DNA from 3 places in the Alkalibaculum bacchi genome. Region 3 is predicted to be linked to each of the others. Evidence: riboswitches for the same ligand, from Rfam matches in the RefSeq annotation. Region 3 holds a riboswitch; each other region holds the start of a gene.
The links. A riboswitch is a leader RNA that binds a small molecule or an ion and turns the genes downstream of it on or off. The one in region 3 is predicted to bind thiamine pyrophosphate.
Positions count from the first base shown of each region.

Region 1: linked by a shared signal. The riboswitch ahead of thiC (phosphomethylpyrimidine synthase ThiC) and the one ahead of thiT (energy-coupled thiamine transporter ThiT) in region 3 are both predicted to bind thiamine pyrophosphate.
Region 2: linked by a shared signal. The riboswitch ahead of thiW (energy coupling factor transporter S component ThiW) and the one ahead of thiT (energy-coupled thiamine transporter ThiT) in region 3 are both predicted to bind thiamine pyrophosphate.

Region 1 is NZ_QNRX01000007.1:64,148-68,733, forward strand. Features, by position in the region: gene thiM (hydroxyethylthiazole kinase) at 1-193, opposite strand, end outside; gene thiW (energy coupling factor transporter S component ThiW) at 186-716, opposite strand; gene thiC (phosphomethylpyrimidine synthase ThiC) at 716-2,017, opposite strand; TPP riboswitch at 2,204-2,301, opposite strand; cyclic di-GMP riboswitch class I at 2,442-2,524, shown strand; gene DES36_RS15295 (hypothetical protein) at 2,664-2,786, shown strand; gene adhE (bifunctional acetaldehyde-CoA/alcohol dehydrogenase) at 3,032-4,586, opposite strand, start outside.
Region 2 is NZ_QNRX01000016.1:13,428-18,013, reverse strand. Features, by position in the region: gene bioB (biotin synthase BioB) at 297-1,247, shown strand; TPP riboswitch at 1,867-1,978, shown strand; gene thiW (energy coupling factor transporter S component ThiW) at 2,053-2,553, shown strand; gene DES36_RS11335 (sodium:solute symporter family transporter) at 2,713-4,149, shown strand.
Region 3 is NZ_QNRX01000010.1:5,586-10,171, reverse strand. Features, by position in the region: gene DES36_RS08445 (MarR family winged helix-turn-helix transcriptional regulator) at 1-42, shown strand, start outside; gene DES36_RS08440 (DegV family protein) at 52-894, shown strand; gene DES36_RS08435 (NAD(+)/NADH kinase) at 924-1,913, shown strand; TPP riboswitch at 1,974-2,062, shown strand; gene thiT (energy-coupled thiamine transporter ThiT) at 2,094-2,717, shown strand; gene DES36_RS08425 (ACT domain-containing protein) at 3,000-3,425, opposite strand; gene DES36_RS08420 (phenylacetate--CoA ligase family protein) at 3,430-4,586, opposite strand, start outside.

The DNA.
Region 1 (4,586 bases), on a different contig from region 3:
GTGTTCCGATATTAATATTTAATCCACCGCAAATCCTTGTAATATCCTCTACCTCATCAATATCATCTGCCATGATAGGCGAACCACCACAAGCAATAAGGATATTTGCACAATCATTAACCGTTACATAGTTTGTAATATTGTGAACCAAAGGAGAAGTTCTTTTTACATTTTCAAGAATTTCTCTAAGCATTATGAATCCCCCCCTCCTCTTGAGTCATTGTCTTGTGTAGTCCTGTTTTCTTTAAAGAACTTAAGAGAATTGCAGAAAAAAAGGCACCACCTACTGTTGAGATCAGAAACGGTACAATATAAGCATAAAAAGCAATATCTCCAGCACTTTTACCCATTAAAAGTATGGCAACAGGGTAAGCACTCAATCCTCCAAGTATAGACGTACCAAAGGCTTCAGCAATCAAAGTTAAGGATATGTTTTTTGTTTTGTAGTATACAATTCCGCACAGCAAAGCGCCAAACATACTTCCTGGAAAAGCCATAAGGCTACCGAGTCCAAGAAGATTCCGAAGGAAACTTGCTACAAAAGCTACGCCTACACCATACCAAGGTCCTAATATTACAGCACAGATAATATTTACCATATGCTGAATAGGAGCACATTTACTTCCAAATACGGGAAAAGAGAATAAGCTACCAACAATGGCAATGGTACATAAAATTCCAGCAATAGACAATTTTTTTATTTCATTATTTTTCATTATAAAAACTCAACCTTTTCACCTTTTAAAACCTTATTCGTTGTTCTCATAGCGCACATTTTTCCGCACATAGAACAACTTTCATCGTCAGAAGGAGGCGTGCTTTCGAAATACTCTCTTGCCTTTTTACCATCTATAGCAAGGGAAAACATCTCTTCCCAATCAATTCGTCGCCTTGCATCGCTCATTTTATTATCCCACTCACGTGCATTTGGTATTCCCTTTGCAATATCAGCTGCATGAGCAGCAATTTTTGATGCAATAATTCCTTCTTTCACATCTCCTAAATCTGGTAAGCGCAAATGCTCTGCAGGTGTTACATAACACAAGAAATCCGCTCCATGAGATGCCGCAATTGCACTACCAATAGCTGATGTAATATGATCATATCCAGGTGCTATATCTGTAACGATTGGTCCTAAAACATAAAATGGCGCCCCATAACAAAGCCTTTTTTGAAGAGCCATATTTGCTGCAATTTCATTCATTGCCATATGACCTGGTCCTTCTACCATAACTTGAACATCTCTCTCCCAAGCTCGCTTTGTTAAGCTTCCTAGTTCGATTAATTCACTAATTTGTCCAGCATCTGTACTATCGTTAATGCTTCCTGGTCTTAATGCATCTCCTAAACTAATGGTTACATCGTACTGTCTAAGGATCACTAAAATGTCATCGTAATATTCGTAAAAAGGATTTTCATTACCTGTCATTTCCATCCAAGCAAAAATCAAAGAACCACCACGAGAGACGATATTGGTCAATCTGTTTGTGCGCTTAAAACTTTCAACTGCCTTTTTATTGATACCTGCATGTATTGTCATAAAATCTACACCCTGCTTTGCATGAGCTTCAATGACCTTTAGAAAATCTGTAGCAGATATTTTTGCGAGATCTTTTTCAAGATAGCCTATGGCGTCATACATAGGTACAGTACCAATCATCGCCTTGGAATAAGAGATGAGTTGTTGTCGAAAAGTATTGGTTTTGCCGTAATTACTTAAATCCATAATCGCTTCTGCACCTAAATCTATGGCCATTTTTACCTTTTGCATCTCTTGTGTGTGATCAATACAATCTCCAGATACCCCTAAATTTACATTAATTTTAGTTCTTAGTCCTTCTCCAATTCCTTCTGGGCTTAAAGATTTGTGATTTGAGTTCGCTGGTATTGCTATCCTACCATATGCCACTAAGTCTCTAAGCTTCTCCTCTGAGAATTGTTCTTTTTTTGCGACTACCTTCATTTCTTCTGTAATAATACCTTTTTTAGCTGCTTCCATTTGAGTTTTGTAAGACATCTTGATTCTCCTTAACTTTATTTAAATGCAGTTAGGATACCTCATAAGAAAACATCGATTTTGTTGTGTATGACAATTGACGTTTTTACTCGCTCTGCAACCTCGACAGTCACTTCGTCGCGACCTTGTTACACGAAAAAAGGTGCTTCCCAGAGGGCAAGCACCAAATATGTACACAAACAACACATATCAATGTATATTGCTTCCCTACGACGGTATTAACCGACAGGTTCAAAGGGTCAGGCTAAAAGCCTTCTCAACATTAAGTCCCCCTGCAAATATACCTTATAATAACTCTTCTAGATAAAATTGTCAACCCCAACGTAATTTTTGTCTTTTCTACATTATACTATCAATTCTATAAATAGAAAATTGTTGAATTTATTCAATATTTGTGATAATCTATATTAAATAAATAACTTTTCAACGTTAATGGCAAACCCTTCGAAAGATGGGGACGCAAAGCCAAGGGCCTTTCACTTGTGTGAATGGCAGCCGGTTACCAAAAGAGGAGTATTGAAATGTAATCATACCCCTAATTTTGTTGGGGGTATTTTTTATTTTTGCGATAGCAAAATAAATTATATTAAAAAATACCATCAACTATACTCCTAAAGAAAAACTATTACTAAAGGAGAAATGTATAATGGAAAGAAAATGGGAATTTGTAATACTACTTAAAACAATTTTTAATTTGATTACTAAAGGTACTTTATTTCCAGAAGGTACATTATTTGAGATTGATGAGTTATTCCAAAACGAAGAGTAAAAGTAATTCTAACAAAAATCGGGATCATATTAAAATATAATCCCGATTCTTCTAAAAAGTAATGATACCTGTCAGAAAGCTATCTACTTTATCACCATATTGCGTATTATAGTCTATCCATATTTCACAGTGCCCACCATCTTCTACGGTCTAAATATACTTACTATTTTTCTTTTTTCATATTTTTTTACCCTCATACGCTTAAAAGACGCTAGGTATTTAACCTAGCGTCTTTTAGATATGTTTTATTTAAATGATTGAATATATAATTCTTTAAGTTCGCTGATGAGTGGGTATCTTGGGTTTGCACCTGTACATTGATCATCAAATGCTTGTTCAGCCATTGCATCAACTTTAGCCATGAATTCTTTTTCGTCTACTCCGAATTCTTTAATAGACTTAGGAATATTGATAGTTGCTTTTAATTCTTCTATTTTTGCTACTAAACCATCAAATTTTTCTTGATCGGTCTTGCCTGATATTCCTACATATGCAGCAACTTCAGCATAGCGTTTTAATGCTTGAGGATACTTGTATTGAGAGAAAGTAGCCATTTTTGGAGCTTCTGTAGCATTGTATTTCATAACATTTGTCATCAATAATGCATTTGCAATACCATGTGGTACATGGAAGTTTGCTCCTAGTTTATGTGCTAAAGAGTGGTTAATACCTAGGAATGCATTAGAGAAGGCAAGAGCTGCAAGAGTAGATGCATTAGACATTTTTTCACGAGCTTCTACATCTTCTGCGCCATATTTGTATGCTCTTGGTAAATATTCAAAAACTAGTTTTGCTGCTGTTAAAGCAAATCCATTTGTGTAGTCAGTAGCAAATGTTGAAACATAAGCTTCTATTGCATGAGTTAATACGTCAATACCAGAAGCTGCTGTTAAGCCTTTTGGTTGGTTCATCATATTGTCAGCATCACTTATTGCGATTGTTGGTAATATATTATAATCAGCTAGTGAGTATTTAATTTGTGTTTGTTCATCAGTAATAATAGCAAATGGAGTTACTTCAGAACCAGTACCTGATGTTGTTGCGATACAAATCAGGATAGCTTTTTCGCCCATCTTAGGGAATGTGTATACTCTCTTTCTAATATCCATAAATCTCATTGCTAAATCAGTAAATTCAGCTTCTGGATGTTCGTACATAATCCACATAATCTTAGCAGCATCCATAGCAGAACCTCCACCGATTGCAATAATACAATCTGGTTCAAAAGCTCTCATAGCTGCAACACCTTTGTTTGCAGTCGCTAAAGTTGGATCTGGAGCTACATCGTAGAATGTAGTATGAGTAATGCCATAGTCATCTAATTGATCTGTAACTGCTTTAGTGGCGCCACTCTTATATAAGAATGTATCTGTTACAATAAATACCTTTTTAGAGCTGTATACATCTTTTAATTCAGCAAGGGCTACAGGTGTAGAACCTTTCTTGAAGTAAACCTTTTCAGGAGTTCTTAACCAAAGCATATTTTCTCTCCTCTCAGCGACGGTTTTAACATTTATTAAATCTTTTATTCCAACGTTTTCAGATACGGAGTTACCTGCCCAAGTTCCGCAGCCTAGTGTTAATGATGGAAGAAGTCTAAAGTTATAAAGGTCACCAATACCGCCATGAGAAGAAGGAGTATTAATTAAAATACGGCATGTTTTAATTCTTTCTTCAAATTTCTTTATTTTATCAGTAGCTTTTACAGGATCAGCGTAAATTACAGAAGTGTGTCCTATTCCACCGTCAGTTACAAGTCTATCTACTATATCTAAAGCTTGATCGAAGTTGTTCGCTTTG
Region 2 (4,586 bases), on a different contig from region 3:
CCTGACCTGAAACCCGACCTCAGGGACATCCTTCACGTGGAACGTGGAATTTTGGGTCATAAAAAGCTGACTCTAATCCTGTGACTTGAAAAGTCCCGTCCCTTAAACTCCCATTAAGTAAAAATTATAGCAAAAAATGTAAATAGCAAAAGTGAGCTGGTAAAACGTGATTGTAAACCTATATTTTAAAATTAGTTTACAATCATTTTTTTATAAGCTATAATCATACAAAGGCAATCAATATCTAATATCTTAAACATAAAAAACATAACAACAAGGGAGAAGGTAATATGGAAATACAAGGATTGGTACAGGAAATAATTGAGGGGAGAAGGTTAATACGGGGAGATGATTTAAGTTTCTTTAGGACTATTTCTTTGAAAGACCTTTGCCGAGGGGCGGATAATATTCGGGAAGAATTGTGTGGTAATAGTATTGACCTATGTTCTATTATTAATGGCAAAGGTGGCAGATGCAGTGAAGATTGCAAGTTTTGTTCTCAAAGTTCTCATTTTCATACGGATGCCAAGGAATATAGTTTGCTACATAGGCAAGAGATTCTAGCTGATTGCAAGAAACATGCTGATAAAAAGGTGCACCGTTATTCTATTGTAACAGCCGGTCGTGATTTAAACGAAAAAGAATTAAAAGAAGTTTGTTTGGCTTATAAAATGATGCATGAAGAATGTAAGATTGATTTATGTGCATCCCATGGCATACTTTCTGATCAGGCACTGCTTGCTCTTAAGGAAAATGGTGTTTCTATGTATCACCAAAATATTGAAACTTCAATAAGAAACTTCAATAATATTTGCACTACCCATAGTTATGAGGATAAGATTAGTGTTATAAGGGGAGCTCAGAAGATAGGATTAAGGGTCTGCTCTGGTGGTATTATTGGAATGGGTGAGACATTCCAAGATCGTTTAGATATGGCTATTAGCTTAGCAGAACTTGAAGTACAGTCTATTCCTATTAATGTTTTAATGCCAATTAAAGGCACACCCTTTGAATTGCTTGAACCACTAACAGAAGATGAGATATTAAGAACCATAGCTATATTTCGTTTTATAAATCCAACAGCTAGTATTAGATTAGCAGCTGGGAGAAGCCTGATGAAAGATTCTGGAAAGAGTGCCTTTCGTGCAGGTGCTAATGCCACTATAACAGGAGATTTATTAACAACTTCTGGCCATAATATTAGTGAAGATAAGGAAATGATAGTGCAGATGGGGTTTGATATTTGATTATGGCCCATTATTATATGAAGAAAATGAAATCATCTTAGATGAATCCTTGGAATGTAGAGTGATTTTTTATAACTCAACCCATTTACTACATCACTCTACTGTATAGGGGGACTGTCCCCGTAGGCGATGTTTTTGAAATTTTTAAAGATCGATTCCATACAGACAAGACAGAAAGGGAAAGACTTCTACAGGAACAGAAAAAACTCTATGATAAAAATGATGAACTTTCAAATAAGAAAAGAATAGAATTTGAAAATTATAAGTTTAGCAAGATTTCAAGAGAGTATTTTATAGAGATAAAAGACCAATTACAGGAGTCTACTGAAGAGAATAATAAGCGTATAGAAGCTTTTGATAAGGAACTTAAAGAAAGTGGAAATATAGAAAGCCTTACTGAAAATGTGATATGCAAATATATTAAAACAATATACACTTCTGGTAATTGTACAAATCCAGCACATAAATGATACAAATGGAATTATGATTGAAACTCATATGGGATTTTATTTTGCAAATATGGAAAAGCTTTAAGGAAATTGTAAGTTATTAATATTTATCATTGAAGTTTGAAGTTTAGGCTCAATATGTTATCATGCAATTATAAAATATAATAATAATTAATCACTGGGAGAGCTGAATAGGTCAGCTGAGAAAAAGACCCTTTAATGTCTTTGATCCCTTAACCTGATCTAGATAATACTAGCGTAGGGAAGTGTATTATATTGAGGTATAATTTTCAATATAAAAAAAGCACAGACTCTACACTCAGGTCTGTGCTTTTTTATTTAAAGGAGGATGAATCTTGGAACTAAAAAAACTTACAGCAGTGTCTTTACTTACAGCAGTAGGGGTAGTGAGCTCCCATATTATTTACCTACCTATAGGGATGGCCAAGGCTTTTCCAGTACAACATGGGATAAATCTCTTAACTGCGGTATTTTTTGGACCTGCCTATGGTGTTGGAGTAGCCTTTGCAATTTCTTTATTAAGAAATCTATTGGGTACCGGCTCATTACTAGCCTTTCCTGGAAGTATGATAGGGGTACTTCTTGCAGGTCTATTGTTTAAAAAGGGAAAAAGTCTCATTTATGCAGCCCTAGGAGAAATCTTTGGCACTGGTATACTTGGTGCACTGGTGTCCTACCCTGTTGCAAAATATCTAATGGGTAAGGAAATGGCACTATTTTTCTATGTAGGTCCCTTTATTCTCAGTTCAGTTGTTGGTGTTATTACGGGATGGATTATCTTTAAGGCACTTATGAAAATTGATTTTATTAGAGCAAACATGGAATACAGGAAATAACTAAAAAATATGATATACCTCTAATAATTAATGATCGACTGGATATTCCTTGGCTGTAGTTTCGGCAATTTTAGGGGAAAAAGATATAAAGAAGGCAACAGAAGAGCTATTAAATATTTTTAGATAGGAAACTATAATATAAAATTTTGGAGGCCAAAGATGATTTCGACTTTTACAGTAATGTTTTTATTGAGTATTACAGTCATTAGCTTTACAATTATTGGTATAGTCTATAGTAGTGGTAGGTTAGGAAGTACAGATGATTTTTTAACAGCCAGAGGAAGTACGGGAAGAGGGATATTATCTGCTACCTTTCTAGCATCCTTTTTAGGGGTCTTTATTTTATTTACGCCCCCAGAAGCTGGATCAATAGGAGGAATTACAACCATTATTGGCTATGGAATTGGTGTAGCAAGTTTGTATATAGCCTTCCTTGTTATAGGACCTAAAATCAAGTCCTATCTCCCAGAGGGAAGTACCTTAAATGATTTTGCTCAAAAAAGATATGGGGCAAAAATGCATCTTTTAACAGTCTTATTATCACTATTTTATATGTTTGTTCATCTGGTAGCTGAACTCACTGCCATAGGTTTAGTAGCCTACCAGCTATCAGGAGTCCCCCTGTTTTATACAGCAATGTTAATAGGTCTAGGGACCCTGATCTATACGGCCTATGGTGGACTTAGAGCATCTATGTTCACTGATATGATCCAAATGGTTCTAATAGGGGTCCTACTAATAGTAGTAGTGTGGGGTGTTGGATATTATGGTGGAGGATATGGAGAAATAATAAGACAAACTAGATTAAATGCACCTGACTTGCTGAATTTTAAAAATATTGGGGGAATTGAATATGGTTTAACTCTTTGTATAGCAGTATTTGCCTCAAACTTATTTCATCAGGGATATTGGCAGAGGGTTTATGCTGGAAAAGATAATGCAACCTTAAGAAAGTCTTTAATCACATGCATATTGCTTGTTTTACCTATAATGTTTGTATCAGGGTTTTTAGGAATAGTTTCCACAGGTATGGAAGTCTCTGAAAGTCCATCAGTTGCACTATTTTCCTTAGTTTATGAACTGTTTCCCAATGGCTTAATATTAGGTGTTTTTATATTGGCCCTAGTGTTAGTAATGAGTACAGTAGATACACTTTTAAATGCGACGGTAGCTACAATTACAATTGACAGCCAGAAGTTATTTAAAAACATTAAAATGGAGTCTCCCTTAAAATTTGCAAGGATCATTACAGTGCTACTAATGATACCAGCAGTCTTAATTGCATCAAAGGGTTTTAGTGTTCTTTATCTATTCTTCGTAGCAGATTTAATATGTGTAGGAGTATTCTTCCCCCTCTTCTATGGGCTCTTTAACCCTAAACTAACAGAAGAAGTTGCCTTACTGGCAGCAGTACTGGGAGTGGTTTCAGGTATTCCCTTCTTTATTGCAGATAAACTATTAATAGCATTTTCATTACCAGTTCTTGTTTCAGTCTTTATATGTGTAATAGGCAATATTGCTAATAATAAAAGATTGACCGGTATTATGTCAAATAATATTAAGCAATCTAGTAATATGTCAAGAAGAGATTTTTAAATAAATCAAACATAACTTTTAAAAAAGAGTAATTTTAATAGAACCTATGGTTTTCAATAAAAATAGGTTTAGGAGAGAAAAATATTTTATTGGATGTCTCTAACTTTATCCTTGGAGTAGATCTGATTTTTAGTCAGCAATCCAAAAATCAGACGTACTAATTCAAGGGACGTGGAATTTTGGGTCAAGTTTTTAAGTCACTAAGTGGATTTTAAATGGCTCAGTAGGGACAAGTTTGGTTAATATCAGTAAATCAATCTTCAACATAGAGACACTAGTGACGAGACTGAGTGTTTCTAAATTTATGAGAACTCTATGATTTTAACAAAATCACTTTCATCAATTGCTCCTTAATAAAATTACTAATGGGGATTTCACTTCCCAGTTAGTAATATAAATAGATCTACCCTTTAAGAAAACAATAGCTCCTTTCTGGT
Region 3 (4,586 bases):
AATCTGATTGATTATTTTACAAATAAATATGGAGAAGAATAGAGGTGTTACATGGCTATTCAAATTGTCACTGATAGCGCTAGTGATATTAGTGTTGATGAAGAGAAAAAATATAATATAAAGGTTGTACCTTTGACTGTCCATTTTGGATTAGAATCCTATAGAGATCGTGAAGAAATATCCCCTAGTCAATTTTATGAAAAGCTTGAATCCTTTGATGGCATTCCCAGCACTTCTCAGGTAACTCCAGCTGAGTTTATAGATATTTTTAAATCTATCATTCATTCTGGAGATGAAGTTATTGGTATTTTCATGTCCTCAAGTATGAGTGGAACGTATAATTCAGCGATGATAGCAAAAAATACTCTAGATAGCGATAAAATTAGCATTATTGATTCAAAAATGGTAACATTAGGAGAGGCTCTGATGGTTCACTATGCTGCTAAGATGGCTAAAGAAGGGAAGAGCAGAAAAGAAATTGTCAATAAAATAAATGATATGATTCCTAAGAACGAGACTCTTATGATTGTAGACACATTAGAGTACTTAAAAAAGGGTGGGAGATTATCATCAAGCCAAGCTCTCTTAGGTAGTATGCTAAACATAAAACCCATATTGACTTTTTCTAACGGAGAACTTGTAGCAAAAGATAAAGTAAGAGGGAAAAAAAAGGCATTAAATTGGGTGCGAAATTATTTGTCTAAAAATAGAGTAAGCCTCAAAGATAAGCCTGTATATATGCTTCATACAGGAGCGACAGAATACTTAGAAGATTTAAAAAAGATATTAGTAGAAGAATATGATGCAAATTATATCGTTGAATCCATTGTAGGTGCTGTAGTTGGAACACATGCAGGACCAGGAGCTATTGCTATGTCTTATGTTGATGAATAGTACGAAAGTGAATATACGGAGATGATATTTTGAAGAGCATTGGTATAATTGCGAATCCAAATTCAGGAAAAGACGTTCGAAGACTATACTCCTATGCTACTACAATCAGTAATCACGAAAAAGTCAACCTTATGGAGAGAATGATTCTAGGCGCTCAAGATTTAGGAGTAGAAAAAATATTTATAATGCCAGACAATAGCGAGATGGGATCCAATGCAAAATCGAGTTTGGAGCTAAATGGAGATTTAAAGGCAGATGTAGAGATACTAGACTTTAGAATAATGGGTACATATGAAGATACAATACAAGCGACAAATGAGTTTATAAAACTAGGAGTCCATTGTATCATTATACTAGGTGGGGATGGGACCAATAGATTAGTTGCAGCAAAAAATTCTAATATACCTATTATTCCCATATCTACTGGAACCAATAATGTTTATCCACGATTTTATGAAGGTACTACAGTAGGAATGGCTGCAGCAATTTTATGCGAATACGGTATGCAAGATGATTATATTATTCACGATAAGATTATTGAAGTCTACAAAAATGGAGAAATTATTGACTACGCCTTAATTGATGTAGCTATTACCAATCAAATATTTGTAGGAAATAGAGCAATAGAAAATATAAAGGATATTTCAGAACTAATTGTTTCTAGATCACATCCTGCTTCAATAGGATTTTCTTCTATTATCGGTGTTCAAGCACTCTCAACTTATTCGGATGATTTTGGATATCGCACTCGACTACATTGTGGTCGCAAAAAGGTATTGGCTCCTTTTACTGCTGGAAAAATGACTACTGTAGAATGTGAAACCCCTTCAAAGATGGAGTTAAATCAAATGTATGTGTCTAAGCCTACTCAAAAGGGTACCATTGCCTTAGATGGTGAAAGAATTCTACCTTTTGAAAGTGGAGAGCTTCTTGGCTTTGTTATTCGAAGAAAGGGTCCTTTAAGGATTGATGTAGAAGCTGCTTTAGAATATGGATTGAAACGCAAATTCTTTGTATAAACAAATTGAACATTGACATATTAGATGAGTAAGTTTATAATAAATAAAAATATATAAATAGTTTTTCGCTAGGGGAGCCTTTTGGCTGAGATTAACCCTTTGGACCTGATCCAGATAATGCTGGCGTAGGGAAGCGGTTTTTAGTCAATACCTCCAAGCGAAAAAATAGGAGGTTTTTTTATGTTACAAAGTTTTTTTGAGTCTATGCAAGGTCAAATTTTTGTAGTAGTACTCATCGTACTTGCTTTTGCACTTATTTTTAAGCTAAGTAAAAAGGGGGATAATAATATAAAGGCCCTTACATATTCTGCAATTGCTGTAGCTGTAGCTTATGTACTCAACCAGATTACTTTATTTCGCATGCCACAAGGAGGTTCTATTACGCCTTTTTCAATGTTGTTTATTGTAATGATTGGATATTACTTTGGTGTGCGACAAGGAATATTAGCTGGAGTTGCATTTGGATTACTAGATCTTTTAATTAATCCTTATGTTATTCATCCAGTTCAAATGCTGATGGACTATCTCTTAGCGTTTGGCTCTTTAGGCATGGGGGCAGTACTTGCAAAACGGGGCATTATACCTACGTATCTCTTAGGTGTTCTTGGAAGACTTGTGTGCAGTGTATTATCAGGTGTCATCTTCTTTGCATCCTATGCACCAGAAGGGCAAGGGGCATTTATGTACTCTACCATCTACAATGGTTCTTATATGGGGGCAGAAGCCTTATTAACGTGTATACTATTAGCGATACCTACGGTGAGAAATGCAATTAATGAGGTGAAGAATAAGGTGGTCAGGTGACAAGGTGGTCAGGTGGTCAGCAAAACCATAAAAGCTGAAAGCGGAATGCTGAAAGCGGAATACTGAAAGCGGAAAAACAACAAAACTCTCGCCTATAGGCGAGAGTAAGATGGGGTGATCTTCGATCACCCCCTTTGTTATACATCTAGAATATTCTACTTTTGACCCTAGCTACTGCCGAGTCATCCTAGAGCGTTAGCGAAGGATCTGTGACCCCAAAGGAATCCCCTAATGCTAGTGACTAGTGACTGGTTGCTGATAGCTAAATTGCCGAAGGCAATTTTATGCGAAGGCTTCTGCTTCTATCAACTTTGCGCAGGAGCTTTGGCGTAATAGCTCTATGGCTTTTTCGCTGTCGGATACTTTTAGGATGATTACTACTTTGTGTTCATGTACCGGTAAACAACAATAAGAGTATTCTATATCAATATCAGACATAGAGAGGCCTTTGATAACAGTGAGCATAGATCCTGGACTATCATTTACTTCAATAGCTAAAACTTTAGTCTGATTTACTACAAAGCCAGCCTCTTTTAGTTTTTCTGCTGCTTGTTCTGGTTTGTTAGGAATCAATCTCAAAATGCCATAGTCTGTAGTCTCGGCGATGGTCAAAGAGCGGAGATTAATATCATTTTTATGAAGAATTTCTAAGGCTTCTGAGAGACGACCTTTCTTATTTTCTAAAAATACAGAAACTTGTTTAATCATTTTATCACTCCCCTTGTAGATTTCGTTTATCAATTACACGTTTTGCTTTTCCTTCACTTCTTGGTATGCTCTTAGGTTCTACTAACCTGATTTTAGCACTTATCTGTAAAACAGAGTGGATTTTTTGTTTTATCTTGCGTTCTAATTCTTCTAGATTGCTAATTCGATCTGAGAATAATTCCTCAGAAAGTTCTATTTGTATCTCTAGATTATCTAAAGTACCTTCTCTAGTGACGATAAGCAAGTAATGTGGTTCTACATTACCAAATTCCATTAAAACACTTTCGATTTGAGATGGGAATACATTTACCCCTCGAATGATGAGCATATCATCACTTCTTCCGGATACTCTTTCCATTCGGACGTGAGTTCTGCCACATTCACATACTTCTTTATGTAAAACAGAAAGGTCTCTCGTCCTATAGCGCAGAACTGGAATGCCTTCCTTTGTCAAAGTAGTAAATACGAGCTCTCCAGGTGCCCCATATGGTAATGGCTCTAAAGTGTTTGGATCAATAATTTCTGGAAGAAAGTGATCTTCCCAAATATGCATGCCGTTTTTGCATTGGCATTCGATGGCTACTCCAGGTCCCATGATTTCCGATAATCCGTAAATATCATGAGCAGAAATATGAAGTCTTTCTTCAATCTTTTTTCTCATATTTTCAGACCAAGGCTCTGCGCCAAATATACCTGATTTTAGTTTGATCTCTCCAGGATCAATGCCATATTGTTCGATGGCTTCTGCTAAATATATGGCGTAAGAAGGAGTACAAGCTAGCAAGGTGCTGTGAAAATCCTTCATAAGCATAATTTGTCTTTCTGTATTACCGCCAGACATAGGTATAACAGATGCACCAAGCTTTTCTGCACCATAATGAATCCCAAGTCCACCTGTGAATAAGCCATACCCATAAGAGACCTGCACTACTGAATTGGAGTCAGCGCCTGCAGCTACAAAAGCACGTGCACATAGTTCAGCCCAATTACTTATATCCTCTCTAGTATATCCTACAACAGTAGGTTTACCAGTAGTACCAGATGAAGCGTGAATTCGAACGATTTCCGATAATGGCGCTGCAAAGAGTCCGTAGGGGTAACTGTCTCTTAAATCTTGCTTTGTAGTAAAAGGTAATTTAGATAAGTCGCTAATCTCTGTAA